Regions from separate parts of the Halomonas sp. HG01 genome, predicted to be linked through region 3. Evidence: riboswitches for the same ligand, from Rfam matches in the RefSeq annotation. Region 3 holds a riboswitch; each other region holds the start of a gene.
What was found. Region 3 has a riboswitch for thiamine pyrophosphate ahead of thiC (phosphomethylpyrimidine synthase ThiC). Riboswitches for the same ligand answer to the same signal wherever they lie in the genome.
Positions count from the first base shown of each region.

Region 1: another riboswitch for thiamine pyrophosphate. It lies ahead of thiM (hydroxyethylthiazole kinase); the one in region 3 lies ahead of thiC (phosphomethylpyrimidine synthase ThiC).
Region 2: another riboswitch for thiamine pyrophosphate. It lies ahead of UN84_RS01720 (sodium:solute symporter); the one in region 3 lies ahead of thiC (phosphomethylpyrimidine synthase ThiC).

Region 1 covers NZ_CP022134.1:2,073,140-2,082,694, reverse strand. The annotation lists gene UN84_RS09875 (HD domain-containing phosphohydrolase) at 39-3,026, shown strand; gene UN84_RS09870 (serine hydrolase) at 3,065-4,474, shown strand; gene UN84_RS09865 (DMT family transporter) at 4,566-5,441, shown strand; gene thiE (thiamine phosphate synthase) at 5,521-6,141, opposite strand; gene thiM (hydroxyethylthiazole kinase) at 6,131-6,949, opposite strand; TPP riboswitch at 6,982-7,084, opposite strand; gene UN84_RS09850 (hypothetical protein) at 7,133-7,423, opposite strand; gene UN84_RS09845 (ATP-binding protein) at 7,534-8,895, opposite strand; gene UN84_RS09840 (response regulator transcription factor) at 8,892-9,555, opposite strand, start outside.
Region 2 covers NZ_CP022134.1:365,885-375,439, forward strand. The annotation lists gene katG (catalase/peroxidase HPI) at 1-1,731, opposite strand, end outside; gene UN84_RS01700 (CoA-acylating methylmalonate-semialdehyde dehydrogenase) at 2,173-3,672, shown strand; gene UN84_RS01705 (YbaY family lipoprotein) at 4,064-4,414, shown strand; gene UN84_RS01710 (hypothetical protein) at 4,623-5,372, shown strand; gene UN84_RS01715 (hypothetical protein) at 5,498-6,175, opposite strand; TPP riboswitch at 6,289-6,401, shown strand; gene UN84_RS01720 (sodium:solute symporter) at 6,391-7,779, shown strand; gene ilvD (dihydroxy-acid dehydratase) at 7,849-9,537, shown strand.
Region 3 covers NZ_CP022134.1:2,563,672-2,573,226, reverse strand. The annotation lists gene UN84_RS12265 (HAD-IIB family hydrolase) at 1-260, shown strand, start outside; gene UN84_RS12260 (glycosyl transferase) at 257-1,474, shown strand; gene UN84_RS12255 (sugar phosphorylase) at 1,584-3,359, opposite strand; gene UN84_RS12250 (heavy metal translocating P-type ATPase) at 3,520-5,790, shown strand; gene thiC (phosphomethylpyrimidine synthase ThiC) at 5,863-7,752, opposite strand; TPP riboswitch at 7,829-7,948, opposite strand; gene tenA (thiaminase II) at 8,142-8,810, opposite strand; gene mdoH (glucans biosynthesis glucosyltransferase MdoH) at 9,150-9,555, opposite strand, start outside.

The DNA of each region.
Region 1 (9,555 bases), 490 kb from region 3:
CCTCGTCGGCGCCTGAATCGTCGCTGCCGAGGCCACCCATGCGCCGTTCCCTCTCCCTTCGCGCGCTGACCGCCGTGTCCATCGTCGGCCTGATGCTGATCGTGGCCGGGGTGCTGCTGTGGCATGGCGTCCGCGGTGCCGACAAGCTGATGGTCCGCGCCGTGGAAGACACCGGCCGCCAGCTGGCCGTGACCACCGAGGAGCGGGCGCGGCGGCTGATCGATCCGGCCCGGGTGGTGGTGACGCTGCTGGCCCAGGACGACCTGGCGTCGCGCCAGCGGCTCGTCGATCGCCTGCGGCACCTGCCGCTGCTGGCCGCCTCGCTGGAGGCGCACTCGGCGGCCAGCGCCGTCTACGTGGGCTATGAGGACGGCGACTTCCTGCTGCTGCGTCCGGCCGGGCGGGTGCCGCAAGAGCGGCTGCCCGAGGTGCCCGACGCCGACGAGGCGGCCTATCTGGTGCAGGCGGTCGACCGCGATGCCAGTGGCAACGCCCAGGCCGAGTGGCGGCTCTACGACCGCGACCTGAACCTGCTGGGCCGGCGGCTCCAGCCGGGCGACGCCTTCGATCCCCGGGAGCGGCCCTGGTATCGGCGGGCGATGGCGGCCAGCGGCGCCTGGCTTACCGAGCCCTATGCCTTCTTCACCACCCGCGAGATCGGCATCACCCTGGCCCGGCGCAGCCGCCACGGGCGCGCGGTGGTGGGGCTGGACGCCTCGCTGGCCGATCTCGGCAGCGAGATGGACGCGCTGGGCATCACGCCCGGCACCCGGCTGGCGGTGGTGTCCCGCGACGGCCGGCTGCTGGCGCATCCCGACGTGGAGGCGCTGCTCGCCGAGCATGGCGGCTCGCCGCGGCTGGCGACGCTGGATGAACTGGACGACCCGGCGCTGCGGCGGCTCGGCCGCCTGACCCGGGACGAGGGCGCCTCGCTGGGGGCCGCGGCCCCGGGCGAGGCGGCCTCCGACGACGACGCCTTCGGCGCCTCGGCCCGCTTCCGGGTCGACGGCGAGGACTGGTTCGGCATGCGGCTGCCGTTCCGCATTCCCGGCGTGGAGCCGGCCACGCTGCTGATGGTGGTGCCAGAGCGCGAGCTGCTCGCCGGCACCCGTGAGCTGCTGTGGCAGCGCTCGCTGGTGGCCGTGCTGCTGGCCCTGGCGCTGCTGCCGCTGGGCGTGTGGGTCGGCCATCGGCTCAGCCGCCCGCTGAACGCCCTGGCCGAGCAGGTCCGGGCGCTGGGCGATTTCGACTTCTCCGCCTGCCGCGGGGTGCGCTCGCCGGTGCGCGAGGTGCAGCAGCTGAGCGGCGCTCTGACGGGCATGGCCGAGGGCATCGCGGGCTTCCAGCGCATGACCCGCACGCTGAGCCGCGAGCCGCGGCTGGACACGCTGCTCGCCACCGTCCTCGAGGACCTGCTGAACATCACCGACAGCCGCCACGGCGCCATCTACCTCGAGGACGAGAGCGATCCCACCCGCTTCGCCTGCGAGGCCGAGCAGGGCCAGGGCGATCCCGACGATCCGCTGCCGGCGTGCCTGACCCTGAAGGCCCCCGACGAGAGCGGCATGGCGGCGCTGGAGCGCCGGGCCGCGGCCAGCGGCTATCTGGTGCAGCCGCTGTGCAATCGCAGTGGCCATCGCATGGGGCTGCTGATACTGGCGCTGCGCGCGTCGGGATCGGGCGGCGATCGTTCCTGGCGGCGCTTCGTCGAGGAGCTCTCCGGCGCGGCGGCGGTGGCCATCGAGACCCGCCGCCTGCTGGAGGGCGAGAAGCGCCTGCTGGACGCCATCGTCGAGCTGATCGCCGGAGCCACCGACGCCAAGTCGGCGCATACCGGCGGCCACTGTTCGAGGGTGCCGCAGCTGGCCGAGATGCTGCTGGAGGGCGCCCACCGCTCGACCAGCGGCCCCTTCGCCGACGAGACGCTGGATGACGACCGTCGCACCGCCTTCCACCTGGCGGCCTGGCTGCACGACTGCGGCAAGCTGACCACGCCCGACGAGGTCATGGAGAAGGCCACCAAGCTGGAGGCCCGCTACAACCGCATCCACGAGATCCGAACCCGCTTCGAGGTGCTGTGGCGCGACGCCGACGTCGCCTACTGGCGCGGGCTCGCCGAGGGCGGCGACGAACCCGCGCTGGTCGAGGCGCGACGGCGCCGGCAGGCCGAGCTGCAGGAGGCCTTCCGGCTGGTGGCCGAGCTCAACCGCGGCGGCGAGGCGCTCGACGAGACTCGCCTGGCGCGGCTCGAGGCGATCGCCGACTGGCGCTGGTGGCGCCACTTCGACGACCGCCTCGGCGTGTCCGAGGAGGAGGCCGGGCGCCTGGCGCGCGAGCCCGAAGCCCCGCCGCCCGCCGAGGAGCGGCTGCTGGCCGACCGCCCGCGGGACCGCCTCGACTGGGCCGTCGCGCCGCCGCCGGTGGCCGAGGGCGACCCGCGCAACCGCTGGGGCTTCGCCATGCAGCCGCCCGAGGTGGCCGGCGACCAGGGCGAGCTCTACAACCTGCGGGTGGCCCGCGGCACGCTCAACGACGTCGAGCGTTTCCGCATCCAGGAGCACATCGTCCAGACCATCATGATGCTCGAGTCGCTGCCCTGGCCGGCACACCTGCGGCGGGTGCCGACCATCGCCGGCAACCATCACGAGCGCATGGACGGCCGGGGCTATCCGCGCCGGCTGGTGCTGGCCGAGGCCAGTCTGGAGGAGCGCATCATGGCGGTGGCCGACGTGTTCGAGGCGCTGACCGCCGCCGACCGGCCCTACAAGCCGGGTCTGACGCTGTCGCGCTCGCTGTCGATCCTGGCCGGCATGGCCCGCGACGGCCATCTGGATCCCGACGTCTTCGTCCTGCTGCTCGACAGCGGGGTGTGGCGCGACTACGCCGAGCGCTTCCTGGCGCCGGCGCAGATCGACGAGGTGGACATCGACGCGCTCAAGAACGAGGCTGGATGTCCGACAATGAAAAGTGGAAATGGCGCCTCGGGCCGCGTTTCGCCCTGTACAGGGCAGGCCCCTGGGTCATAATGCACTTATAAAGCGCGTCATTCTTCAGGGGAACACCGATGCTGCCGACTCCGATTTCCGGCTGGCGAGTGAGTCTGCTCGCCGCCCTCGTCATGGCCAGCGTGCTGCTGGCACCGCTCGCCCAGGCCGAGAATCCCCGCTATGCGGGCATCGTCATCGACGCCGACTCCCACGAGATCCTCTACGCCGAGAACGCCGATGCGCCGCGCTATCCGGCCTCGTTGACCAAGATGATGACCCTCTACATGCTGTTCGAGGCCATCGAAGGGCGCAGCATGAGCCTGGGGCAGCCGCTGCCGGTGTCGCGGGCGGCGGCGGCCATGCCGGCCACCAAGCTCTATCTCAAGCCGGGCGACAGCATCCCGGTGGAGACCGCCATCGAGTCGCTGGTGGTGCGCTCGGCCAACGACGTGGCGGTGGTCGTCGCCGAGGCGCTGGGCGGCAGCGAGCGCCACTTCGCGCGGATGATGACCGAGCGCGCCCGCGAGCTCGGCATGCGCCACACCACCTTCCGCAACGCCTCCGGCCTGCCGGACGACGCCCAGGTCACCACCGCCCGCGACATGGCGGTGCTGGCCCGTCGGCTGATGCTCGATTTCCCGCAGTACTACCACTATTTCTCGCTGCAGGACTTCACCTGGCGCGGCAACACCTACCGCGGCCACAATCGCCTGCTGGCCAACTACCCGGGCGCCGACGGCCTCAAGACCGGCTTCATCCGCGCCTCCGGCTTCAACGTCGCCACTTCGGCGGTGCACGGCGGCCGGCGCATGCTCTCGGTGGTGATGGGCGGCTTCACCGCCGCCTCCCGCGACGAGCACATGGCCGACCTGCTGAACCGCGGCTTCGCCCGCGCCGCCCTGGCCGACGGCCACGGCTGGCTGGCCCGCACCGAGATCGCCGACGAGCGCCTGATGCCGCTGCCGGGCCGCACGCTGCCGCCGGCCGGTCAGATGCTGGCGAGCCGCGACAGCGCCGCGCCGGCACCGGCCGCGACGGTATCCGCCCGGGCGCCCGAGCCGGCCTCGACGCCGGCGGCCAGCGAGCCGAGCCGCGCCGCCGCGCCGGGGCCGGTGGTACAGGAGGTCGCCGCCCCCTCGCCGGACGAGGCGATCGTGGCCTCGGCGCCGAGCGCCGACGCGGCCGTCGGCGGTGCGGCGGAGGCGGATCCGCTGACCGCGCTGATCGACCGCGACGAGCGGACCGGCGGCTGGGGCGTGCAGGTCGGCGCCTTCAGCGACGCCGATCACGCTCGTCGCCTGGCCGACCGCGCCGCGGCCCGACTGGCCGCGGAGCTGGATGACGCCCGGGTCGACGTGCCCTGGGTGGCGCAAGCCGGCGTCTACCGGGCGCGGTTGGTCGATCTGGGCGAGCGCCAGGCCCGCAGCGCCTGCCAGCGTCTCCAGTCCCAGGGCATGGACTGCATGGTGGTCCAGGCCTCGCTCTGACCCTCGGTTCCGGCCCCTCTCACCGCCCCGACGGTCAGGCCGTCGGGGCGGTGTCGTTTCCCCTCCCTCGACGCGCGCACGGAGGCGCTGCATGGCTCCCTCTCTGAAAGGCATCCTGTTCATGTGCGGCGGCGTGCTGTGTCTGGCCCTGGGCGATGCCCTCACCAAGTGGCTGGGCGCGGTGCATTCGCCGCTGCAGATCATCTTCTTCCGCACCCTGGTGTCGCTGCCGCTGATCGTGCTGATCGCGCGCTTCAATGGCGGCCTGCGCACCCTCGGCACGCGGCGTCCGGGCGTGCACCTGCTGCGCGGCCTGATCTTCACCGCCACCATGATCACCTTCATGTGGGGGCTGGTGCTGCTGCCGCTGGCCACCGCCACGGCGATCGCCTTCGCCGCGCCGCTGTTCGTGACGCTGCTGTCGGTGCCCTTGCTCGGCGAGCGGGTCGACCGTCCGACCTGGCTGGCCACGCTGCTCGGCTTCGTCGGGGTGCTGGTGGTGGTGCGGCCCGGGGCGGCCGGTTTCCAGCCCGCCATGCTGGTGGTGGTCGCCGCGGCGCTGTTCTATGCCCTGACCATGATCACCGCGCGCCGCTACGGCGAAGGGGAGCACCTCTGGGCCATGGTCTTCTACACCACCCTGGTGCCCTGCCTGGCCGCCTCCCTGACCCTGCCCTGGGTCTGGCAGGCCCCGGCGCCGCTGCACTGGCTGGGCTTCCTGGGCGCTGGCGTGCTCGGCGTCGGCGCCATGGTGGGCCTGACCCAGGCCTTCCGCTACGCCCCGGCGGCCATTGCCGCGCCCTTCGACTACACGGCACTGCTGTGGGCGACCCTGCTGGGCTGGGGCTTCTGGGGCGAGATGCCCGACCCCTGGGTGTTCGCCGGCGGCAGCCTGATCATCGCCAGCGGCCTGGCCATCGCCTATCAGGAGCGGCGCGTCGCGCTGAACCGGCGGCCTTCCCTGTGACGCAGGTCGCGTCGGCGACCCGGCGGCCCCGCGCTCTTTCGCGCGGGGCCGCCTGCGTTCGGGGCTGGCCGTTCAGGCGTCAGCGGTGGAACGGCGGGAAGGCGCGGGCGGCGGCCTCCGGGTCCGGGGTGCCGCAGATCGCCGAGACCACCGCCAGGCCGCCGGCACCGGCGCGGCGCACCGCCTCGACGTGCTCGACCTTGAGCCCGCCGATCGCCACCGTGGGCAGCGGGCTGGCGGCGGCCAGCGCCGCCAGGCCGTCGACGCCCAGCGGCGCGGCATGGTCCTGCTTGGTGGCCGTGGCGAACACCGGGCCGAGGCCCAGGTAGTCGAGGCGCCCGGCGTCCAGCCGTGCCAGCTGTTCGTGGGTCTGCACCGAGAGGCCGAGGATGGCGTCCGGGCCCAGCGCGGCACGGGCATCGGCGACCTCGCCGTCGTCCTGGCCGATGTGCAGGCCGTCGGCCCGACTGGCCAGCGCGACCTCGAGGCGGTCGTTGATGATCAACGGCACGCCGCTGCCGGCCAGGGCAGCCTTCAGGCGCCGGGCCAGCGGGATCATCTCGGCGTCGGCGGCGTGCTTGTCGCGCAGCTGGACGACGCTGACGCCGCCGCGCACCGCGGCCCGTACGGTCTGCTCCACGCCGAGGGCGGCGCACAGCTCGGGGTCGGTGACCAGGTAGAGGGACAGATCAAGGCGCATCGGTGAGCTCCAGGTGGATACGGTCGGCCAGCGGCGTAGCGAGGGTGTCGGGATCGAGGGCATAGAGGGCGTCGAGGAAGGCCACGGCGAAGCTGCCGGGGCCGGCGGCGGTCTCGGCGGCGATCTCCCCGGCCGCGGCGTAGGCGGTCAGCGCCGCCACCGTGGCCTCGAACGGATCCTCGGCGCCGGCCAGGAAGGCGCCGACCACGCCGGTCAGGGCGCAGCCCATGGTGGTGACGCGAGGCATCAGCGCATGGCCGCCGCAGACCCGCGTCAGGCGTCGGCCGTCGGTGACCAGGTCGACCTCGCCGGTGACCGCCACCACGGTGGCATGCTCGCGGGCCAGCGCCACGGCGGCGCGCTCGGCGCTGTCGGCGCTGTCGGTGCTGTCCACGCCGCGCCCGCCGCCGCCCTGTCGGGCCAGCGCCAGGATCTCCGAGGCGTTGCCGCGGATCGCGGTCGGCCCCAGCGCCAGCAGCCGGGCGCCGGCCTGGCGACGAAAGCGGGTGGCGCCCACCGCCACCGGGTCGAGCACCCAGGGCGTGTCGGCGTCATTGGCGGCGCGGGCGGCGTCGTCCATGGCGTCGAGCCAGTGGGGCGAGAGGGTGCCGATGTTCAGCGTCAGGGCGGTGGCCAGGCCGGCGAACTCGGCGGCCTCCTCGCGGGCGTGGACCATGGCGGGCGAGGCGCCCAGCGCCAGCAGCGCGTTGGCCATGAAGTTCATCGCCACGTGGTTGGTGATGTTGTGAACCAGCGGGGTGGTGCGGCGCACGCGCGCCAGATGCGGCGCGGGATCGAGGGAATGCATCGGGCCTCCTGGCGACGGGAGGCGCGGCCACCGAGGGAGCCGGCACGACTCCCTCCGCCGGCATTATCCGGGTCAGGTAGTGAGGGTGCCTCTCAGCCGCGGCGGATCATCGCCCCGGCGCCCCTGTCGTCGGGCCTCACTATCGCCCTTCGTCCGATGCATGTAAAGCCGGCGGGCGTCGCCTCAGGCGGCCAGCTGGAGCACGGCCAGGGTCAGCAGGCTGGCCTGGGAGACGCTCTGGAGATCGGCGCTCATGCCGTTGCCTTCCTCCTCGGGTTCGAGGCGCATCGCCGCGTTCAGGGGGCGAAGCAGCAAGGCGGCGCCGGCGGCCAGGGCGACCAACGCCAGCGGCAGGCTACCCACGCCCCAGGGGCTGATCAGCCATTCGACGACGAGCAGCAGCACGCCGCCCAGGGCCAGCCACAGGGGGCGGCGCAGGGCGGCGTCGAGAGAGGTCGGGGGCATGGCGTGCATGTCGATGTCTCCTTTCCGGTTGTCGTTGGGCGATTCAGCCCACCACCGTAACGGCGTTGGCTTAAAGTCGGCTTACACCAACGCTAAGGGAGCGACATGACGATGCCGTGTCAGGCGCGGGGCAGCCGCACGCTCACGCGCAGCCCGCCGCCGGGGGCGTCGCCCAGCGTCAGGCGGCCGCCGTGGCGCTGTACCAGACGGTCGACGATGGACAGTCCGAGGCCGGCCCCGGCTCCCGCACCGCCGCGGTGGAAGCGCGCCAGCGCCTGCTGGCGGCCGTCCTCGGGGATGCCGGGACCGCTGTCGTCCACCCGCAGCACCAGCACTCGCTCTTCCGCCGTCAGTGCCACGTCGATGCGGCTGCCGGCGGGGGAGTGACGGATGGCGTTGCCGACCAGGTTCTTGATCAGGGTGGTGACGGCGCCGGGCTCGGTGGTCAGCGCCCAGTCTGCCGCCTCGTCGGCCTCCAGGTGCAGGCTCTGGTCGTGGTCGGTGGCCAGCGGCATCAGCTCGGCCAGCGACTCGCGCACCTCGTGCAGCAGGTCGATGCGCTGATCCGGGGCGCCTTCCTGCTCCGGGTCCAGGCGTGCCAGGGTCAGCAGCTGGCCGACCAGCCGGGTGGCGCGGGCCAGGCCGTCGCGCAACAGGGTCAGCGCCTCGCGCCGATCCGCCGGATCCTCGGTGGCCAGGGCGTTCTGGGCGTGCAGGTCGAGCACCGTCAGCGGGGTGCGCAGCTCGTGGGCGGCATCGGCGATGAAGCGCTTCTCGCGGGCCCGCAGGGTGCGGATCCGCGCCAGCAGGCCGTTGAGGGCGCCGACGATGGTGGCCAGCTCGCGGGGCAGTGGGTCGTCGGGCAGTGGGTTCAGGCGCTGGGGGTCGCGGGCTTCGATCTGGGCGGCCAGCCGTGACAGCGGCCGCAGCCCCCAGCCGATCGCCCACCACAGCAGTACCGCCAGTGCCGGCAGGCCCACGAGGTCCGGTACCAGGGTGCGCAGGGCGATGCCCCGGACCAGCTCGCCGCGCACGTCGCCGCGCTCGCCGACCAGCACCCGCAGGTCGTCGCCGCCGAGGACGAAGACGCGCCACTCGCGTCCGTCCAGGGTCGCGTCGCCGTAGCCGGCACGACGCTCGGTGAACGGCGCGGTCGGCGCGCCGGCGGAGCGCAGCAGCAGCCGCTCGTCGCGCCAGACCTGGAAGGCCACCTCGCCCTCGTAGCGGTGGCCGCCGTCGGTGCCCGGCGTGTTGCGGCGCAGGGCGTCGTCGAGGCTCGCCAGCAGCGCCTCGCGCCGGGCCTCGGGCAGCGGCGTGCGCACCAGGCCTTCCAGCAGCCGGGCCTGCTGGGCCAGGCGGGCGTCGAACAGCGCCGCCACTTCGCGGGCGGCGTCGCGATAGCTGGTCACGCCGATCGCCAGCATGCACAGCGCGACCACTAGCAGCGCGATGCCCAGGGTGCGGCGGCGGATGGAGCTCATGGGATCCTGTTCCCGGGTGCCTCGTCCGCCGGGGCCTTGTCCATGATGTAGCCGATGCCGCGCAGGGTGCGGATCAACTCCGGGGCCAGCTTCTTGCGCAGGTGGTGAACGTGGACCTCGATGGCGTTGCTCTCCACGTCCTCGTCCCAGCCGTAGAGCAGGCGGGCCAGGGTGTCGCGGGTGAAGGCGTGGCCCGGGTGGCTGAGGAATTCCTGCAGCAGGGTGAACTCGCGGCGCGACAGCGTGACCGGCTGGCCCTGGTAGGTGACGCGGCGGTTCTCCGGGTCGAGCACCACGCCGCGGTGGCGCAGCTCGCTGCTGACCAGGCCCTGGCTACGGCGCAGCAGGGCGCGCAGCCGTGCCTTGAGCTCGTCGACCTCGAAGGGTTTGGTCAGGTAGTCGTCGGCCCCGGCATCCAGGCCCTGGATGCGCTGCTCGATGCCGTCGCGGGCGGTCAGCACCAGCACCGGCACGCGATGGCCGCCGCGGCGCAGCCGCGTGAGCAGGTCGATGCCGTCGAGCCGGGGCAGGCCCAGGTCGAGGATGACGGCATCGAAGGGCTCCTCGTCGCGCAGGGCGTTGAGGGCCTCGATACCGTCGCCGAGGATGTCGACGGTGTAGTGCTCGGGTTTCAGCGCCAGGCGAATGCCCGACGCCAGG
Region 2 (9,555 bases), 1.5 Mb from region 3:
GGCCACCGGCTCCAGCGGTTCGAAGGAGTCGGCGTCGGTCATCTCGGCGCTGGCATCGCCGCGGCCCGGCGAGAACGGCACCAGGATGTCGTGGCCGGCCGCACGGGCCGCCCGCTCGATGCCGACGCTGCCGCCCAGCACGATGAGGTCGGCCAGGCTGGCGCCGGTCTCGGCGGCGATGCCCTCGTAGACCTTCAACACCTTGTTCAGGCGCTCGGGCTCGTTCCCCGGCCAGTCCTTCTGTGGCGCCAGGCGGATGTGCGCGCCGTTGGCGCCGCCGCGCATGTCGGAGCCGCGGTAGGTGCGGGCGCTGTCCCAGGCGGTGGCGACCATCTCGCCGATGGACAGGTCGCTTTCGGCGATCTTCTGCTTGGCGGCCTCGACCGAATAGTTGATGTTGCCGGCCGGTACCGGGTCCTGCCAGATCAGGTCCTCGTCCGGCACTTCCGGGCCGATGTAGCGGGTCTTCGGGCCCATGTCGCGGTGGGTCAGCTTGAACCAGGCGCGGGCGAAGCAGTCCTTGAAGTATTCCGGATCCTTCATGAACTTCTCGCAGATGGCCCGGTAGGTCGGATCCATCTTCATCGCCATGTCGGCGTCGGTCATCATCGGGTTGTGGCGGACGGACGGGTCGGTGGGATCGACCGGCTTGTCCTCCTCCTTGATGTCGACGGGCTCCCACTGGTTGGCGCCGGCGGGGCTCTTGGTGACCTCCCACTCATGCCCGAACAGCATGTCGAAGTAGCCCATGTCGAACTGGGTGGGGTTCTTGGTCCAGGCGCCCTCGAGGCCGGAGGTGACGGCGTTGGTGGCCTTGCCCTGCTGGTTCGGGTTGAGCCAGCCGAACCCCTGGGCCTCCACGTCCGCGGCTTCCGGCTCCGGCCCCAGGGCGTCGGCATCGCCGTTGCCGTGGGTCTTGCCGACGGTGTGGCCGCCGGCGGTCAGCGCCGCGGTTTCCTCGTCGTTCATGGCCATGCGGGAGAAGGTCTCGCGAACCTGTTCGGCGGTCTTCAGCGGGTCGGGCTGGCCATTGACCCCCTCGGGGTTCACGTAGATCAGGCCCATCTGCACCGCGGCCAGCGGGTTCTCCATGGTGTCGGGCTTGTCGACGTCGCCGTAGCGCTCATCGGAGGGGGCCAGCCATTCCTTCTCGGCGCCCCAGTAGACGTCCTTCTCGGGATGCCAGATGTCCTCGCGACCGAAGGAGAAGCCGAAGGTCTTGAAGCCCATGGACTCGTAGGCGACGTTGCCGGCGAGGATGAACAGGTCGGCCCAGCTGACCTTGTTGCCGTACTTCTTCTTGAGCGGCCACAGCAGGCGCCGTGCCTTGTCGAGGTTGCCGTTGTCCGGCCAGCTGTTGAGCGGGGCGAAGCGCTGGTTGCCGGTGCCGCCGCCGCCTCGGCCGTCGGCGATGCGGTAGGAGCCGGCGGCGTGCCAGGCCATGCGGATCATCAGGCCGCCGTAGTGGCCCCAGTCGGCCGGCCACCATTCCTGACTGTCAGTCATCAGGGCGTGCATGTCCTTCTTCAGCGCCTCGAAGTCGAGCTTGCGGACTTCCTGGCGATAGTCGAAGTCGTCGCCCATCGGGTCGGTCTTGCGGTCGTGCTGGTGGAGGATGTCGAGGTTGAGGGCATTGGGCCACCAGTCCATGACCGAGGTGCCGGTTTCGGTCATGCCGCCGTGCATGACAGGACACTTGCCCGCGCCGCCTTGCTGTGTTGCGTCACCCATCTCGTACTCCTTCATCGCGTGGTCGTGTGCTCCAGTATCGATAGAGGTCACGTCGCCGCCCTTGTTGCCGAATGCCGGGAATCCGGTACATCCAAGCGGGCCTCTAGCCTCTTTCACATAGCTTAGTGATGACTGGGGCGACTGCCATTTTTCTTTCCTGAACAAGTTGATAGCAAACCTTTATCGTCCTTTGACGATACGAGGCCGGCCCCGTTCGGCGTGGCCGGCCGTCGTCCATTGGTCGCCCCCTGGTTGCCTGGCGATTCGCGGCCTCCCTACACTCGATGGCTCGGTAATCATGAGCCCCGCATGAGCGTTTCGCTGTTCTCGATCCGGCCCCGTCGATGCATTAACGGGGCCGAACATCGGATAACAATCACAAACCGCGAACCCGGGGGAGGGCAGGGAGCCTCTCCCCGGGGCCGCCAAAGGAGCCGCTAGATGTCCGTCAGAGAGATCCCGCTGTATATCGATGGCCAGGCCGTCACCTCGCAGAGCCAGGAATGGCGCGACGTACTCAATCCGGCCACCCAGGAGGTGGTCGCCCGGGTGCCGTTCTGCACCCTGGAGGAAGTCGATCGCGCCGTGGCCAGCGCCAGGGCAGCCTTCCAGGAATGGCGTCGCACGCCGCTGGCCAAGCGTCAGCGCATCATGCTGAAGCTGCAGGCGCTGATCCGCGAGCACACCGAGGAGCTGGCCGCGTTGATCACCGAGGAGCACGGCAAGACCCTGCCGGATGCCGCCGGTGAGGTGGGCCGCGGGCTCGAGGTGGTGGAGCACGCCTGCTCGATCACCTCGCTGCAGCTCGGCGAGCTGGCCGAGAACGCCGCCACCGAGGTCGACGTCTACACCCTCAATCAGCCGCTGGGCGTGGGCGCCGGGATCACCGCCTTCAACTTCCCGATCATGCTGCCGTGCTTCATGTTCCCGCTGGCCATCGCCACCGGGAACACCTTCGTGCTCAAGCCCTCCGAGCAGGATCCGAGCTCGACCATGCGGCTGGTCGAGCTGGCCCACGAGGCCGGCGTGCCGGCCGGGGTGCTCAACGTGGTGCACGGCGGCCCGGACGTGGCCAATCGCCTCTGCGATCATCCGGACATCAAGGCGGTGTCGTTCATCGGCTCGACCCACGTCGGCACCCAGCTCTATCGCCGCGCCGCCGAGGCCGGCAAGCGCGCCCAGGCGATGATGGGGGCCAAGAACCACTGTGTGGTGATGCCCGACGCCAATCGCAGCCAGGCCATCAACAACCTGCTGGGCTCGGCCTTCGGCGCCGCCGGCCAGCGCTGCATGGCCAACTCGGTGGTGGTGCTGGTGGGCGAGGCTCGCGACTGGCTGGACGAGCTGGTCGAGGGCGCCCGCCACATGAAGGTCGGCCCCGGCACCCAGCGTGACGCCGACCTCGGTCCGCTGGTGTCGCCGGCCGCCAAAGCGCGGGTGGAGGACCTGATCGCCGCCGGCGAGCAGGAGGGCGCCCGGCTGCTGGTCGACGGTCGTGGCCGTGAGGTCGAGGGCTATCCGGAGGGCAACTTCGTCGGCCCGACCCTGTTCGCCGACGTGACCGCCGAGATGACCATCTACCGCGAGGAGATCTTCGGCCCGGTGCTGTGCGTGGTGAGCGCCGAGACGCTCGACGAGGCGATCGAGTTCATCAACGCCAATCCCAACGGCAACGGCACCTCGATCTTCACCAACTCCGGCTGGGTGGCTCGCCGCTTCGAGACCGAGATCGACGTCGGCCAGGTGGGCATCAACGTGCCGATTCCGGTGCCGGTGGCCTACTTCAGCTTCACCGGCTCGCGGGCCTCCAAGCTCGGCGACCTGGGACCCAACGGCAAGCAGGCGATCGGCTTCTGGACCCAGACCAAGACCGTCACCGCCCGCTGGTTCGAGCCGGAAAACGTCTCCGGCGGCATCAACAGCACCATCTCGCTGAGCTGATCCCATCCCGCTCGGCGATCATCGACGGCCCCGCCTCGGGAGAGGCGGGGCCGTCGTGGTTGGGGCGGCTTGCCCGGTAGACGGTACGGCGTTCGGCGCCCGGGGGATTCCATGACCCGGGTCATGTCAGGCCTCCCGCTTGCTCTGGCGGTACGTGGAAACCTTGCTAACTTGATGGAGTGTCGACGGGAATGAACCCGCCTTGGCGCCACGGGCCTATCCGGGGTGACGCGGCCAGCGGTGACGAGTCTTCTCTCCGCCCTGGTACATGAAGGAGTCATCAATGAGATCGAAAAACGGAATCGCGGCAGTGACCGGTCCCTGGATGATTGGCACTCTCGTCCTGTTGCTGGCGGCATGCAGTCAGCCACAGAGGGCGGGGGAGTCGTCGATGCAGCAGCCGGACAACTCCCTGATGCGGGTCATCAGCGGCGAGGTGTGGTATCGCGAGCGCATGGCGCTGCCCCCGGGAGCCGAGGTCATCGTGACGCTCGAGGATCAGTCGCGCGCGGATGCGCCCGCCACCGTGCTCACCGATTACACCTACACCGTCGAGGGCGCCCAGCCCCCTTATCCGTTCCGGCTGGTCTATGATCCTCAGGCCATCGACGAGCGCATGACTTACGGACTGCGGGCACGGATCGTTCACGACGGTGGGCTGCTGTTCACCAGTACGGAGCACGTCGATCCCTTCGCCGGCGAGGCGGCCGACCCCGTGCGCATCAGGGTCTCGCGGCAGTAAGCGTTGCTGGGGCCGGGGGAGATTTCCCCCCTCGCGAGTTTCCTTCGGCTTTGGCTCTGCAGGTGCGCCAGCGAGCCATCCGTGGGGCATCACGGGTGCCACGTCTGCGGACATGAAACGTGCCTGCCTGCTGTGGGCATGCCTATCCGGGCATGGGGAAAGAAAACCGGAGACCAGGGAGCCACGGATGCTTGCACGAAATGCACTGATGATCGCCACCTTCTTTGCCATGTTTTCCCCGGGGATAGCCAGCGCTCAGCAAGATGGCCTGGGCTCGGAAGCCAATGATCCGACGGCCTCCGTCATGGCCTTCCAGCTGCAGGACTTCTACACGTACCGGTACCACAACCTCGACGACGAGGACGGAAACCGCATGCAGTTCCGCGCCGCCATTCCGTTCTCGCTGGGCGACTCCAGCAACATCTTCCGGCTCACCGCGCCTTACGTGGCCGACTCGCCGAATGACTCGAGCGGCTGGTCCGACATGACACTCTTCGACCTGGTGACCTTCGACCGGTCATGGGGGCGATTCGGCGTGGGTGCGGTAGCGCTGTTGCCGACCGGGGAAGACGGCCTGAGCGCCGAGAAATGGGGCCTCGGTCCCGCCGTGGGCTTCGTGGCCAGCCAACCCTGGGGGATATGGGGGCTGTTCAACCAGAACGTGTTCACGGTGGCGGGAGACGACGACTACCGCGACGTGAATATCTCGATCGTGCAGCCGATCGTGAACTACAGCCTCGGGAATGGCTGGTCGGCGGGGGCCTCCGACATGTCGATCACCTATGACTGGGAGCAGCATGATTGGGTGAGCCTGCCCCTGGGCGTTGCGCTCAACAAGCTGGTGAGGATTCAGGAGTATCCGGTGCAGTTCACGGCCAGCTATGAGCACAACTTCTACGACGAGGGGGTGAGCGCCTCGGACACCCTCAACCTCACCGCGAAGCTGCTGTTGCCTTGAACGGCAGCGGTGAGTAGGGGGCCGCTGGTCGCCTCCGAAGCGCTAAAGATCAATGACGTCTCAGGCGATCCTGGCCCCTTCCATGGAAGCTTCTGCCTCCTCCTGAGGCCCCGCTCCGGTATCGCCTAGGGGCGGATATGGGCCATCTCCAGCAGCTCGCTCAGCGGTTCCAGCTGGCCCACGTGCAGCACCAGCACGCACTCGCCGGGTTCGTCGGCGGCGGGGCGAACGATGGCGAATTCGCCTTCCTCCAGATGGAATTCGTGGATCTCGCGGCTGCCCTCGGGCGTATTGCAGCGGATCGAGCGGTAGGCCTCGTCCTCGCCGTAGGTCAGGCGGTGATAGACCTTGAAGAAGGTATAGAGCGACAGGCCGCGGGGAAACGCCGGCCAGCGGGCCGGGTTGTCTCGAGTCTCTGAGTCGACCTCGAGGCCGTCGGCCTCGGCGCCGGCGATGGCACTGGCCAGCGGCTCGGCGAGCAGGCTGTCGGCCTCGCCCGGCAGCGGGGCGAGACGGTCCAGCGCCTGCTGGTAGCGCTCGGCGATCGCACGCAGGTCGGCCGTCTTGCCCAGCGCATGGTCGCCATGTCGCAGGTCTTCGGGGGCGCAGCCGCCGTTCTCCCAGCCGTGGATCACCCTGAGCGTCAGTCGCCCTTCGCGCATCGGCGCCTCCAGCAGCGCCTGGAGGGCGATGCGCAGGTGCAGCTGGCGCTCGGGGACGCCGTTGTCGAAGGCGGCGTAGGGCTCGGCGAAGATCCGGTGCAGGCAACCGGGGGCGTGTTCCTTGGCTTCGGTAAACGGCATGGCGGGGTCCGGGCTGGTTGTTCGAATGGCGGGAAGGATGTGTCATGCTGGCGTGGCAATCCGGATATCGGCCATTTTGGCCCTGTCTTGAGGATCGCCACTACTAATCCATTCACTGTCGCCAGGGGAGTCTCGCCGGCATCGGCGGGGCTGAGAGAGCGTGCGTCGCTGACCCTGGAACCTGATCCGGTTCACACCGGCGGAGGAAGTGCGACATGCCTTATCTGACGTCAGCCGTGCTTGGCGCGGCGCTTTTGTGTTTCACCGTTCTGGGCCTGCGTGCCCGCCGGGCCGACGGCCCGCTCGACGACTACGTTACCGCCCGCAACTCCCAGTCGGCCCCGACCCTGGGGCTCTCCTTCCTGGCCTCCGGCATGGGGGCCTGGATCCTCTTCGCGCCGCCCGAGATCGGCGCCTTCGTCGGCCCGCTGGGTCTGGCCGGCTATGCCATCGGCTCGGCGCTGCCGTTCATCGTGCTCGGCGCCTTCGGCCCGGCCATCCGCCGTCGCCTGCCGGAGGGGCGCAGCATCGGCGAGTACGCCGAGGCCTGTTTCGGCGCCGGCATCCGCCGCTGGGTGGCGCTGGTCTCGGTGCTGTACATGGGCTGCTTCCTGGCCGCCGAGCTGACCGCCATCGGCGCCATCACCGGGCTGCTGTCGGACGTCCCGGTGGCGCTGGTGGTGGTCGGCGTGGCGGTGGCGACCCTGCTCTACACCGCGCTGGGCGGGCTGCGTGCGAGCCTGGCCACCGACCGCTGGCAGGCCTGGCTGCTGCTGGCCCTGCTGGGGGTGGTGGGCGGCGTGGCGCTGGCCCGGTTGCCCGAGCTGCCGGCCGAGGCCGCGCTGCCGTCGATCCCCGCCGCGGATGCCCTGTCCGTGGCGCTGACGCTGGTGATCGCGGTGACCGCGGCCAACCTCTTCCATCAGGGCTACTGGCAGCGGGTGTGGGCGGCCCGGGACGACCGGGCGCTGGGGCGCGGCGCCTGGCTGGGCGGCGGCATCACCGTGCTGGTGGTGGCGGTGGTCGGCGGCCTCGGCATGCTGGCCGCCATGGCGGGCGTGTCGCTGGGCGAGCCGCCGATCCCGTTCTTCGCGCTGCTCGCCGAGGCGCCGGGCTGGCTGGCGCTGCCGGCGCTGGTGCTGGCGGTGACCCTGGTGGCCTCCAGCGTCGATACCCTGCAGAACGGCATCGCCTCGCTGGTGGTGGCCGGCAGCGGCCGTCGCGGCCTGTCGCTCAGGGCGGCGCGGTGGGTCACCGTGGCGCTGATGGTGCCGGTGGTGGCGATCGCCCTGCAGGGGCTCTCGGTGCTGCGACTGTTCCTGATCGCCGATCTGCTGTGCGCGGCCATCGTGGTGCCGGTGCTGCTGGGGCTGTGGGCGCGGATGAGCGCCATGGCGGCGCTGGCCGGCGGTCTCGCCGGGCTGGCGGGCGCGGTGCTGCCGGGGTGGGTCGCCTCGGGCAGTGCCCTCGATGGCCTGCTGGCGGCGAGCTTTCCCGACGGGGTGCCGACCCTGCCGCCCTTCCTCGGTGCGCTTCTGGCCTCCAGCGCGGTGGCGCTGCTGGTGGCCTGGTGGCGCCCGGCCGCGGTGCGGCGTACGGCCTGAACGGTTGCCAGGCCGGCGGATGACGGCCACCCTCTGAAGGTCATCCCGACCTGACGGAGGAGCCGCGCCATGAGTGACACGCCACAGGATCCCCGCCGCCGCCATTCCGCCCCGGTGGTGGACGGCGTCGGCAAGTCGGCCAGCCGCGCCATGCTGCGCGCGGTGGGCTTCAACGACGCCGACTTCACCAGGCCCCAGGTGGGCATCGCGTCCACCTGGAGCCGCGTCACGCCCTGCAACAGCCATATCGGCGAGCTGGCCGAGCAGGCCAGCGCCGGCGCCGATGCGGCCGGCGGCAAGGGCGTGATCTTCAACACCATCACCATCTCTGACGGCATCGCCAACGGCACCGAGGGCATGAAGTACTCGCTGGTGTCGCGGGAGGTGATCGCCGATTCCATCGAGACGGTGGCCGGCTGCGAGGGCTTCGATGGCCTGGTGGCCATCGGCGGCTGCGACAAGAACATGCCCGGCTGCCTGATCGGCCTGGCGCGGCTCGACCGGCCCAGCGTCTTCGTCTACGGCGGCACCATCCTGCCCGGCGAGGGGCACACCGACATCGTCTCGGTGTTCGAGGCCATGGGCGCCCACAGCCGCGGCGATCTCGACCTCATCGACGTCAAGCGGATCGAGGAGACGGCGATTCCCGGGCCCGGTGCCTGCGGCGGCATGTACACCGCCAACACCATGGCCTCGGCCATCGAGGCGCTGGGCATGAGCCTGCCCGGCAGCTCGGCGCAGAACGCCGTGTCCCAGACCAAGCGCGACGACAGCCGGGCGGCGGGGGAGGCGGTGCTGACCCTGCTCGAGCGCGACATCACGCCCTCGGACATCATGACCCGCGAGGCCTTCGAGAACGCCATCACCGTGGTGATCGCCCTGGGCGGCTCCACCAATGCGGTGCTGCACCTGATCGCCATGGCCGACGCCATCGGCGTGTCGCTTTCCCTCGACGACTTCACGGCGATCGGCAAGCGGGTGCCGGTGCTCGCCGACCTGCGGCCCAGCGGCCAGTACATGATGAGCGAGCTGGTCGAGATCGGCGGCATCCAGCCGCTGATGAAGACCCTGCTCGACGCCGGGCTGCTGCATGGCGACTGCCTGACCGTGACCGGCGCCACCCTGGCCGAGAACCTGGCCGAGGTCGTGCCTTACCCCGAGGGGCAGGCGATCATCGCGCCCCTCGAGGCGCCGCTGAAGGCCCAGAGCCACCTGCGCGTGCTGCACGGCAACCTGGCCCCGGAGGGCGCGGTGGCCAAGATCACCGGCAAGGAGGGCACGCGCTTCTCCGGCCGGGCCCGGGTGTTCGGCTCCGAGGAGGAGGCCCAGGCGCGCATCAACGACGGCAGCGTGGTGGCCGGCGACGTGGTGGTGATCCGCTACGAGGGGCCCCGCGGCGGGCCCGGCATGCGCGAGATGCTGACCCCGACCTCGGCGATCATGGGGCGCGGACTCGGCAGCGAGGTGGCGCTGATCACCGACGGCCGCTTCTCCGGCGGCAGTCACGGCTTCGTGGTCGGCCACGTGACGCCGGAGGCCTTCGACGGCGGCCCCCTGGCGCTGCTCGAGGATGGCGACACCATCACCATCGATGCCGAGGCCGACACCCTCGATGTCGCGCTCACCGTCGAGGAACTCGAACGACGCCATGCCGCCTGGCAGCGGCCGGCGCCGCGCTACACCCGCGGGGTACTGGCCAAGTACGCGCGGATGGTCAGCTCCGCCTCGACCGGGGCGGTGACCGACCGCCCCGACTAGCTCGCCCCGGCAGGGCCC
Region 3 (9,555 bases):
GCCCTTTGACCCTGGCGCTGGGCGACGGGCCCAACGACATCGCCATGCTCGAGGCGGTGGACCAGGCGGTGGTGATCCGCGGCCGCCACGGGTTGCAGGTATCGCCGCATCAGCCCGCGCTCTACCGCAGCCGGGAAAGCGGCCCGAGCGGCTGGGTCGAGGGGGTGGAGCACTGGTGGGGGCGAGGGGGGCGCCGGCCCGGGCCGGAAATGAGCCAGTCCAGCACCGATAACGATGACACGGGGAGCGTCAGCCCATGAGCGATTTCCACCAGAACGGCATCATCACCGATTTTCACAATCTGACCCGCCGGCCGGTCGAGGCCCTCGAGGACGATCTGGTGCGCTTCGCGGCACAGCGGCCGATGAGCCTGATCCTGCCCTCGCTGTACTCCGAGCTGGAGGGGCCGGCGCTGGCGAATATCGTCGACGAGCTGGCCATGGTGCCCTATCTGGCCGAGATCGTGATCGGCCTCGACCGGGCCGATCGCGACCAGTTCGACCGGGCCCGCGCGTTCTTCTCGCGGCTGCCCCAGCGCCATCGCATCCTGTGGAACGACGGCCCGGGGCTGCGCGCCCTGGACGCCGAGCTGGAAGCACAGGGCCTCGCGCCCCAGCAGCCGGGCAAGGGGCGCAACGTCTGGTACTGCGCCGGCTACGTGCAGGCTTCCGGGCGCAGCGAGGCGGTGGCGCTGCACGACTGCGACATCCTCACCTACGACCGCGGCATGCTGGCGCGGCTGTTCTATCCGGTCGCGCATCCCTACTTCAACTACGAGTTCTGCAAGGGCTACTACCCCCGCATCGCCGACGGGCGGCTCAACGGTCGGGTCTCGCGGCTGATGGTCACGCCGCTGCTGCGCGCGCTCAAGCAGATGTTCGGGCCGCTGCCGTACCTCGAGTACCTGGACTGTTTCCGCTATCCGCTGTCCGGCGAGTTCGCCATGCGCACCGAGGTGCTCGATGGCATCCGCATTCCCGCCGACTGGGGCCTGGAGATCGGCGTGCTTTCCGAGGTCCATCGCCACTACACCACCCGGCGGCTGTGTCAGGTGGATCTCGCCGACAGCTACGATCACAAGCATCAGCCGGTCTCGGAGGAGGACGCCTCCGGCGGGCTCAATCGCATGAGCCTGGATATCGCCAAGGCGCTCTACCGCAAGCTGGCGACCCAGGGGGTGACCTTCAGCGCCGAGGGCTTCCGCACCTTGAAGGCCACCTACTATCGCATGGCGCTGGACCTGATCGAGGCCTACGACCACGACGCGCGGATGAACGGCCTGAGCCTGGACCGCCACAGCGAGGAGCGGGCGGTGGAGCTGTTCGCCACCAACCTGCTCGAGGCCGGCGGCGTCTTCCTCGACAATCCCGGCGAGCGTCCCTTCATTCCCAGCTGGAACCGGGTGCGGGCGGCCATCCCCGACCTGTTGCCGCGCATGGCCGAGGTGGTGGAAGCCGATAACGCCCCGGACTGAGGTCGGTAGCCGGAAGCTTGAAGAGCGGCGCTTCGCGCCTGGAAGCTGGAAGAAGAACCACCCCCATTGGCTTGCCATGGGGGCGGTGTTCTTTGCGCTGTCTGCCAGCTTATGGCTGATGTACCAGCCACAGGGCGCCGTAGGGCGGCAGGCTATGTTCCGCCTGCCAGATCTCGCCGTCGAGCCGGTTCCGCCACACGCCCTTGTTCAGATCCTCCAGCGCCAGCGGCTGGGGGCGGTCGGTGACGTTGTGGATCGCCAGCAGGCGGCGCCCGTCGTCCAGCGGGCCGCGCTCGACGACCAGCAGCGACGCCGGCGTCTCGATCACCCGCTGCGGCACATCCGGGTGGAAGCAGGGCTCGTCGCGGCGGACCTCGAGCAGCCGCGTCAGCGCCGTGAAAGCCTGGTGGGTCGAGGTGTGCGGGCTGTCGAGCAGCCGCTCCAGGGCACCACGGTCCCAGCGGTGGCGATTGATCGAGCGCAGCCGGCCGCTGCGTTCCATGCCTTCGATGTCGTTGAGGGTGCCGGTCAGCGCGTGCAGATACAGCGCCGGGATGCCCTTGAGGCCGAGCATCAGCTGCTGGCTGCACAGGAAACGCGGCATCTGCCAGGGGTCCGCGCCGCGTCTCGTGCCCTTCATGGCGTCGAACCAGGTGATGTTGATCTCGTAGGGCGAGTCCTCGCCATCGTCCTTGGTGCGCATGCTGACGAAGCCGCCGAAGCGGTGCATCAGCTCGAGCAGCGCGTCGACCTCGTGGTGGGGCAGCCAGCCCTCCAGCGGGCGCACGCCGATGCCGTCGTGGCTGGCGGTGAAGTTGAGAAAGCTGCAGCCCGGGGGCAGTGCGGGCAGGCTGCGCAGCCAGGCCGCCAGGGTGCCGGCCTCGCCGCTGGTAAAGGTGTGCAGCAGCAGCGGCGGCAGCGGGAACTGATAGACCAGGTGCGCCTCGTCCGGCGGCGTGCCGTCCTTTTCGAGCCTCTCAAGACCGAAGTAGCTGATGTTCTCGCGGTGCGGCACGTTGGTCTCGGTGAGGATCAGCGTGCCCGGCGCCACGTGATCGGCGATGGCGCGCAGCAGCCGCACGACCTCGTGGGTCTCGGGCAGGTGGATGCAGGAGGTGCCGACCTTCTTCCACAGGTAGGCGATGGCATCCAGGCGGATCACTCGCGCGCCCTGGCAGAGGTAGAACAGCAGGATACCGACGAACTCCAGCAGCACGTCGGGGTTGGCGAAGTTCAGGTCGATCTGATCCTCGGAGAAGGTCGCCCACAGGTGACGGGGCCCGCGGCGGGTCGGCACCTTGACCAGCAGCGGCGAGCTGCGTGGCCGCACCACCGCCGAGAGGTCGGTCTCGGGATCCATCTCGATGAAGTAGTCGCGGCCGGGCTGGTTGCCGCCGAGATAGTCGGCGAACCACAGCGATTCCCGTGAGACGTGGTTGAGCACCAGGTCGACCCCCAGATCGAAGCGACGGGAAAGGCGGCGGACCTGGGGCCAGTCGCCGAGTTTGGGATCGACCTCGCGGTAGTGGATGACCGAGAAGCCATCGTCGCTGCTCCAGGGGAAGAAGGGCAGCAGGTGCACGCCGCTGAAGGTCTCTCCGAGGCGGCCGGCGACGAAGTCGTCGAGGACGTCGAGCGGTGGCTGCTCGCCGTCGACCAGGCTGTCGCCGTAGGCGATCAGCCACTGGTCGCGTTCACTCCACAGCGGACGGGCGGGCGGTGCCTCACCATCCGGGGGCGTCATGGGGGCCTGATGCGCCAGCAGGGTGAACAGCCGGCGCAGCACCTCGTCGGCGCGGGGGCCGTAGAGCATCGTCAGGTGGCGATGGGCGCGCTCATGGAAGGCCTCGGCGCCAAGTGGCGTCGAAAGGGAGGGTGCCGGCATGGCGATCGCCTCTCGTTGGGGGTTTCCTTAAGCATGCAGGCCGCGTGCCAGCTGTCCATGCTGGCGGTGTCGTGCCCGGCGTCATCACCGCTTGAGTCTATAGCGGCTAGAGGCTCTAGGCTGATGCCATGTTTCGATGACGAGCCCCGAGGAGGTCAGGATGGCGCAAGACGCCGCGCAGGAAGCCGAAAAGGGTGCACTCCAGCGACACCAGTGGCGCGTGGAAGGCATGGACTGTCCGAGCTGCGCCGGCAAGATCCGCGGCGCGCTGGAGCGTCTGGATGGCGTGGCTGACGTGAAGGTCTCGGTCATGCAGGGCTCGCTGGCCCTCGATCTGGATACCGGCCGCACGGCGCCCGAGGACGTGGCGTCGCTGGTCGAGCGGTTGGGCTATGGCGTTCGGCGCCAGTCGGCGCAGGACGATGCCGAGGCGCCTTCGGGCGCCGGCTGCTGTGCCGGGCGCGATCATGCCGATCATTTCCGTCGGGGTGATGACGCCTCGCCCCGGCGCTGGCATGCCACCGCCAAGGGGCGGCTGGTGCTGGCCACCGGGGTGGCGCTCGGCGTGGCCACGCTGCTGCGCTTCACCGTCGGAACGGAGGTGGCCCACTGGGCCTTCCTGGCGGCCTGCCTGATCGGACTGGCGCCGGTCGCTCGCCGTGCGGTGAGTGCGGCGCGGGTCGGCATGCCGTTCACCATCGAGATGCTGATGACCCTGGCCGCCGGCGGTGCGCTGATCATCGGCGCCGCCGAGGAGGCGGCCATGGTGGTGCTGCTGTTCGCTATCGGCGAGATCCTCGAGGGCGTGGCCGCGGACCGGGCCCGCTCGGGCATCCGCGCGCTGGCCGATCTGGTGCCACGCGAGGCACGCCTGGAAGTCGCCCCCGGCGAGACGCGCACGGTGGATGTGGCACATCTGGCGGTCGGCCAGGTGGTGGTGGTGCGCCCCGGCGACCGCATCCCCGCCGACGCCACCATCCTCGAGGGCCGCTCGTCGATCGATGAGTCGCCGGTGACCGGCGAGTCGGTGCCGCGGGACCGGGGCGAGGGCGACGAGGTGTTCGCCGGCTCGATCAACCATGACGGCGTGCTGCGGCTGCGCGTGGCCCGGTCGCCCGAGGACAACACCATCGCACGCATCATCCGGCTGGTGGAGGAAGCCCAGGAGGCGCGGGCGCCCACCGAGCGCTTCATCGACCGCTTCAGCCGCGTCTACATGCCGGCGGTGGTCGGCCTGGCGGTGCTGGTCGCGGTGGTGCCGCCGCTGGCGTTGGGCGGCGAATGGGGCGAGTGGACCTATCGCGGCCTGGCGCTGCTGCTGATCGGTTGCCCCTGCGCGCTGGTGATCTCGGTGCCGGCATCGATCGCCTCGTCGCTCTCCAGCGGCGCCCGGCACGGGCTGTTGCTCAAGGGCGGTGCGGTGATCGAAGCCGCCGCCCGCACCGAGGCGGTCGCCTTCGACAAGACCGGCACCCTGACCGAGGGCCGGCCGCGGGTGACCGATGTGGTGCCGGCAAGCGACGCCGTGGCCGCGCAGGACGTGATCGCCCTGGCCGCGGGCCTGGAGCGCGACGCCAGCCATCCGCTGGCGCAGGCGGTGGTCGCCCATGCGGAGGCGCAGCAGGTCGCGGCCTCAAGGGTCAGCGAGGCCCGGGCGGTGCCCGGGCAGGGCGTCGAGGCGCTGATCGAGGGTCGCCGGGCCTTCGTCGGCGCGCCGCGCCACGTGGCCGATCGCGGCACGCTGGCCGAGGCGCTGGCCGCGCGAATCGAGGAACTCGAGGCCGAGGGCAAGACGGTGATCGTGGCGGTCGAGGACGGCGTGGCGCTGGGGGCCATCGCCCTGCGCGACGAGCCGCGGCCCGATGCCGAGGCCGGCGTGCAGGCGCTGTCGGCGCTGGGCGTGCGCTCGGTGATGCTGACCGGCGACAACGATCGCACCGCCGCGGCCATCGCCGGGCGCCTCGGCATCGAGCGTCGCGCCGGGCTTATGCCGGAGGGCAAGGTCGAGGCGATCCGTGAGCTGGCCGGCCATGAGCGGACGATGATGATCGGTGACGGCATCAACGACGCCCCGGCGCTGGCCAGCGCCCAGGTGGGCGTGGCCATGGGCTCGGGGACCGACGTGGCGCTGGAGACCGCCGACGGCGCGCTGCTGCGCAACCGGGTGGGCGACGCGGCGGCGCTGATCCGGCTGGCGCGGGCGACCATGGCCAACATCCGCCAGAACATCGCCATCGCCCTGGGGCTCAAGGGGCTGTTCCTGGTCACCACCGTGCTCGGCATCACCGGGCTGTGGCTGGCGATCCTGGCCGACACCGGCGCCACCGTGCTGGTCACGCTCAACGCCCTGCGGCTGCTGCGCTTCGCGCCGGGCGATCGTGACTCGACGGAAGACGACGCGGCCGTTGCCGCCTCGCCCGCGGCAAACTGAATTAGCCTGGCGGCCTACAAAAACGCCGCGCCGGCTGATTGCCGGCGCGGCGTTCTGCATCAAGGCGTGAGGTCAGACCTCCTTGTACAGCTCGGCGCCCTCTTGGCGGAACTTCTCGGCCTGCTCCTCCATGCCCTTCATCACAGCGTCCTGGTCGCCGTCGAGGCCCTTGTCCTTGGCGTAGTCGCGGACCTCCTGGCTGATCTTCATCGAGCAGAACTTGGGCCCGCACATGGAGCAGAAGTGCGCCACCTTGGCCGAGTCCTTGGGCAGGGTCTCGTCGTGGTATTCCCGGGCGGTGTCCGGGTCGAGGCCCAGGTTGAACTGGTCCTCCCAGCGGAACTCGAAGCGCGCCTTCGACAGGGCATTGTCACGGCGCTGGGCGGCCGGGTGATCCTTCGCGAGATCAGCAGCATGCGCGGCGATCTTGTAGGTGATGATGCCGGTCTTGACGTCGTCCTTGTTGGGCAGGCCCAGGTGCTCCTTGGGCGTCACGTAGCAGAGCATGGCGCAGCCGTACCAGCCGATCATCGCCGCCCCGATGCCGGAGGTGATGTGGTCGTAGCCCGGCGCGATATCGGTGGTCAGCGGCCCGAGGGTGTAGAAGGGCGCCTCGTCGCACTCGCGGAGCTGCTTGTCCATGTTCTCCTTGATCAGGTGCATGGGCACGTGGCCGGGGCCCTCGATCATCACCTGGACGTCGTGCTCCCAGGCGATGCGGGTCAGCTCGCCGAGTGTCTCGAGCTCGGCGAACTGGGCCTCGTCGTTGGCGTCGGCCACCGAGCCCGGGCGCAGGCCGTCGCCCAGCGAGAAGGCGACGTCGTAGCGCTTGCAGATCTCGCAGATCTCCTCGAAGTGCTCGTAGAGGAAGCTCTCGCGGTGGTGGTAGAGGCACCACTTGGCCATGATCGAGCCGCCGCGGGAGACGATGCCGGTGGTGCGTCTGGCGGTGAGCGGCACGTAGCGCAGCAGCACGCCGGCGTGGATGGTGAAGTAGTCGACGCCTTGCTCGGCCTGCTCGATCAGGGTGTCGCGGAACACCTCCCAGGTCAGGTCCTCGGCCACGCCGTTGACCTTCTCCAGCGCCTGGTAGATCGGCACGGTGCCGATCGGCACCGGGGCGTTGCGGATGATCCACTCGCGGGTCTCGTGGATGTTCTCCCCGGTGGACAGGTCCATGATGGTGTCGGCGCCCCAGCGGATGCCCCAGGTCATCTTGTCGACCTCGTCCTCGATGGACGAGGTGACCGCCGAGTTGCCGAGGTTGCCGTTGATCTTCACCAGGAAGTTGCGGCCGATGATCATCGGCTCGGATTCCGGGTGGTTGATGTTGTTGGGGATGATGGCGCGACCCGCGGCCACCTCGTCGCGCACGAACTCAGGCGTGATCTCCTCGGGCAGGCGGGCGCCGAAGGCCTCGCCCGGATGCTGGTGGCCGAGGAGGCGCTCGACCTCCTCGCTGCCCATCGTCTGACGCTTCTGGTTTTCCCGAATGGCGATGAATTCCATCTCGGGGGTGATGATGCCCTGGCGCGCATAGTGCAGCTGGGTGACGTTCTTCCCTTCCTTGGCCCGGCGGGGCGTGCGGGTCAGCTCGAAGCGCAGCGGGGCGAGCATGGGATCGTTGGCGCGGCGGCGGCCGTACTCGGAGGTCGGCCCGTCGAGGAACTCGGTGTCGTCGCGGGCCTCGATCCAGGCGCGGCGCAGCTCGGGCAGGCCGCGGCGCAGGTCGATGGTGGCCTCGGGGTCGGTGTAGGGGCCGGAAGTGTCGTAGACCAGCAGCGGTGGGTTTTCTTCATCTGCGCCGGAGGTGCGGGTCGGCGACAGGCCGATCTCGCGGAAGGGCACGCGGATATCGGGCCGCGAGCCTTCGACGAAGACCTTGCGCGAGCCGGGCAGCGGGGCCACGGCGGCCTCGTCGACGCGGGCGCTCTCGTTGAGGAAATGGGTGGTCTTGCTCATGGTCGTGCTCCCTTGGCTTGAGTGGTTCGTCAGGGAGGACCGTCGGGGAGGACAGGGGCGGCCGGCGCCGAGGCGCCGCCGCGTGTCGCTTGATCCCTACGCTGGTCCTAGCCAGTTCAGGTTCAACGGGATCCATGCTTGGGCGCCTCGCGCCGCATGATCTCAGCCGTCTTCAACGGCACCCCGTCAAGCGTGGTGTGCCCGCTGTGGTGGCGGGCCTTATTGCATCATGTTGTCTGTTTGGTCCGGGCTCGCCGCAGAGCCGGGGAAGGCCGAAGAGGAGGTCCTACGCCAGGGATGGCGTCGGTAGCGTACAGGGAAGTATTCACAGCGCCTCCTCTGAGGCCTTCCCCGGCGATTCCTGTCTCAACGGCCAGCTTGCCGCTAAATCAGTCCGCGCGATCCAGGCCCATCTGCCAGAAGTCGATCTCCAGCCGGGTGGCGTCGCGGAACAGTCGCGCCAGCTGGTCGAAGCGCGCCGGCGTCACCTCACTGAGCCGCGCGTCCAGCCAGGCGATCTCGGCGTGCATCGCCTGCTGGAACTCGTCGCCCCGATACATGGCGATCCAGGCGTCATAGGGGTTGGCGTCGCCGCGCACGGTGAACGGCTGCGCCTCGAGCCAGTTGGCGATCTCGCCGTAGCCCACCAGGCAGGGGGCCAGCGCCACGCGCAGGTCGAGCAGGTCGCCGCGGCTGCCGGCGTCGAGCACGAAGCGGGTGTAGGCCAGGGTGGCGCGGGCCTCGGGCAGCGCCGCCAGGTCGTCTTCGGTGATGCCCCAGTCGCGGCAGAAGCCGCGGTGCAGGTCCAGCTCGACGTCGAGGATGGTCTTCAGGCCGTCGAAGGCCTGGCGCAGCTCGTCCAGGTCGCGGCTCTTGTAGGCGGCCAGGGCGTAGGCGCGGGCGAAGTGGATCAGGAACAGGTAGTCCTGCTGCAGGTAGTGGCGGAAGGCGTCCGCCTCGAGCGTGCCGGCGCCCAGGGCGCGGACGAAGTCGTGCTCGGTGTAGGCGCGCCAGTCGGCCTGGCAGGCGGCGGTGAGATCACTGAAGCGACGGCCCATCTTGCCTCCGATTCCGATGAGAGCGGATGCCGTAGGGTGCGCACGGGCGTAGCGGAGGCGGTGAGGGAGAGCCGGGGCACAAGGAGGGCGCGCCGGCCCGCCGCCTGATTCCCTACGCCGGTTCACGTGCGGCGCGTGCCACACCCACCCGGATCAGGTTCCACGGGACCAGCGCTGGGCTCTGTCTCGAACGTGTCGAGCACGAACCTGCGCCATCTCAGCCGGTTCCACCGGCACCCCGTCAAGCGAATGGGCCGAGTCTAGCAGCTTGGCGGGCGACGAACACCCCTCTCATCCCCCTTGTCATCACTCCTGTCGTCATCCCGGACGCCGCGACGATCACTTGCCCTGGACGGCGCTCGCCTCGGCGCTCGACGTCCGCGCCCAGTCGCCGCCGAAGGACTGGATCGGCATCTCGCAGGGCCGCTCGGCCGGCGGTGCGGCGGGATCGCCGGCCGCCTCGAGATCCAGCGGCGCCGGCTCGGCCTCGAGCACCGCCGGCGGGGCGGTCTCGCCGGGCACCAGCAGCAGGCCGCGCCGGCGCAGGCCATGCCCGATCGTCAGGCTGCTGCTCCAGCGCACCAGCGGCGCGGCTAGCATCAGCCCTAGCCATACCGGCGTCAGCCACCAGAAGAAGGTCGGCGTGGCCCACCAGGTCACGCCCGCCCAGCAGAGGCCGACCAGGCTGCCCGGCCAGGTGTGACGCAGCGCCTCGCGCCAGGGCAGGGCGCGCCCCTCGCGCGAC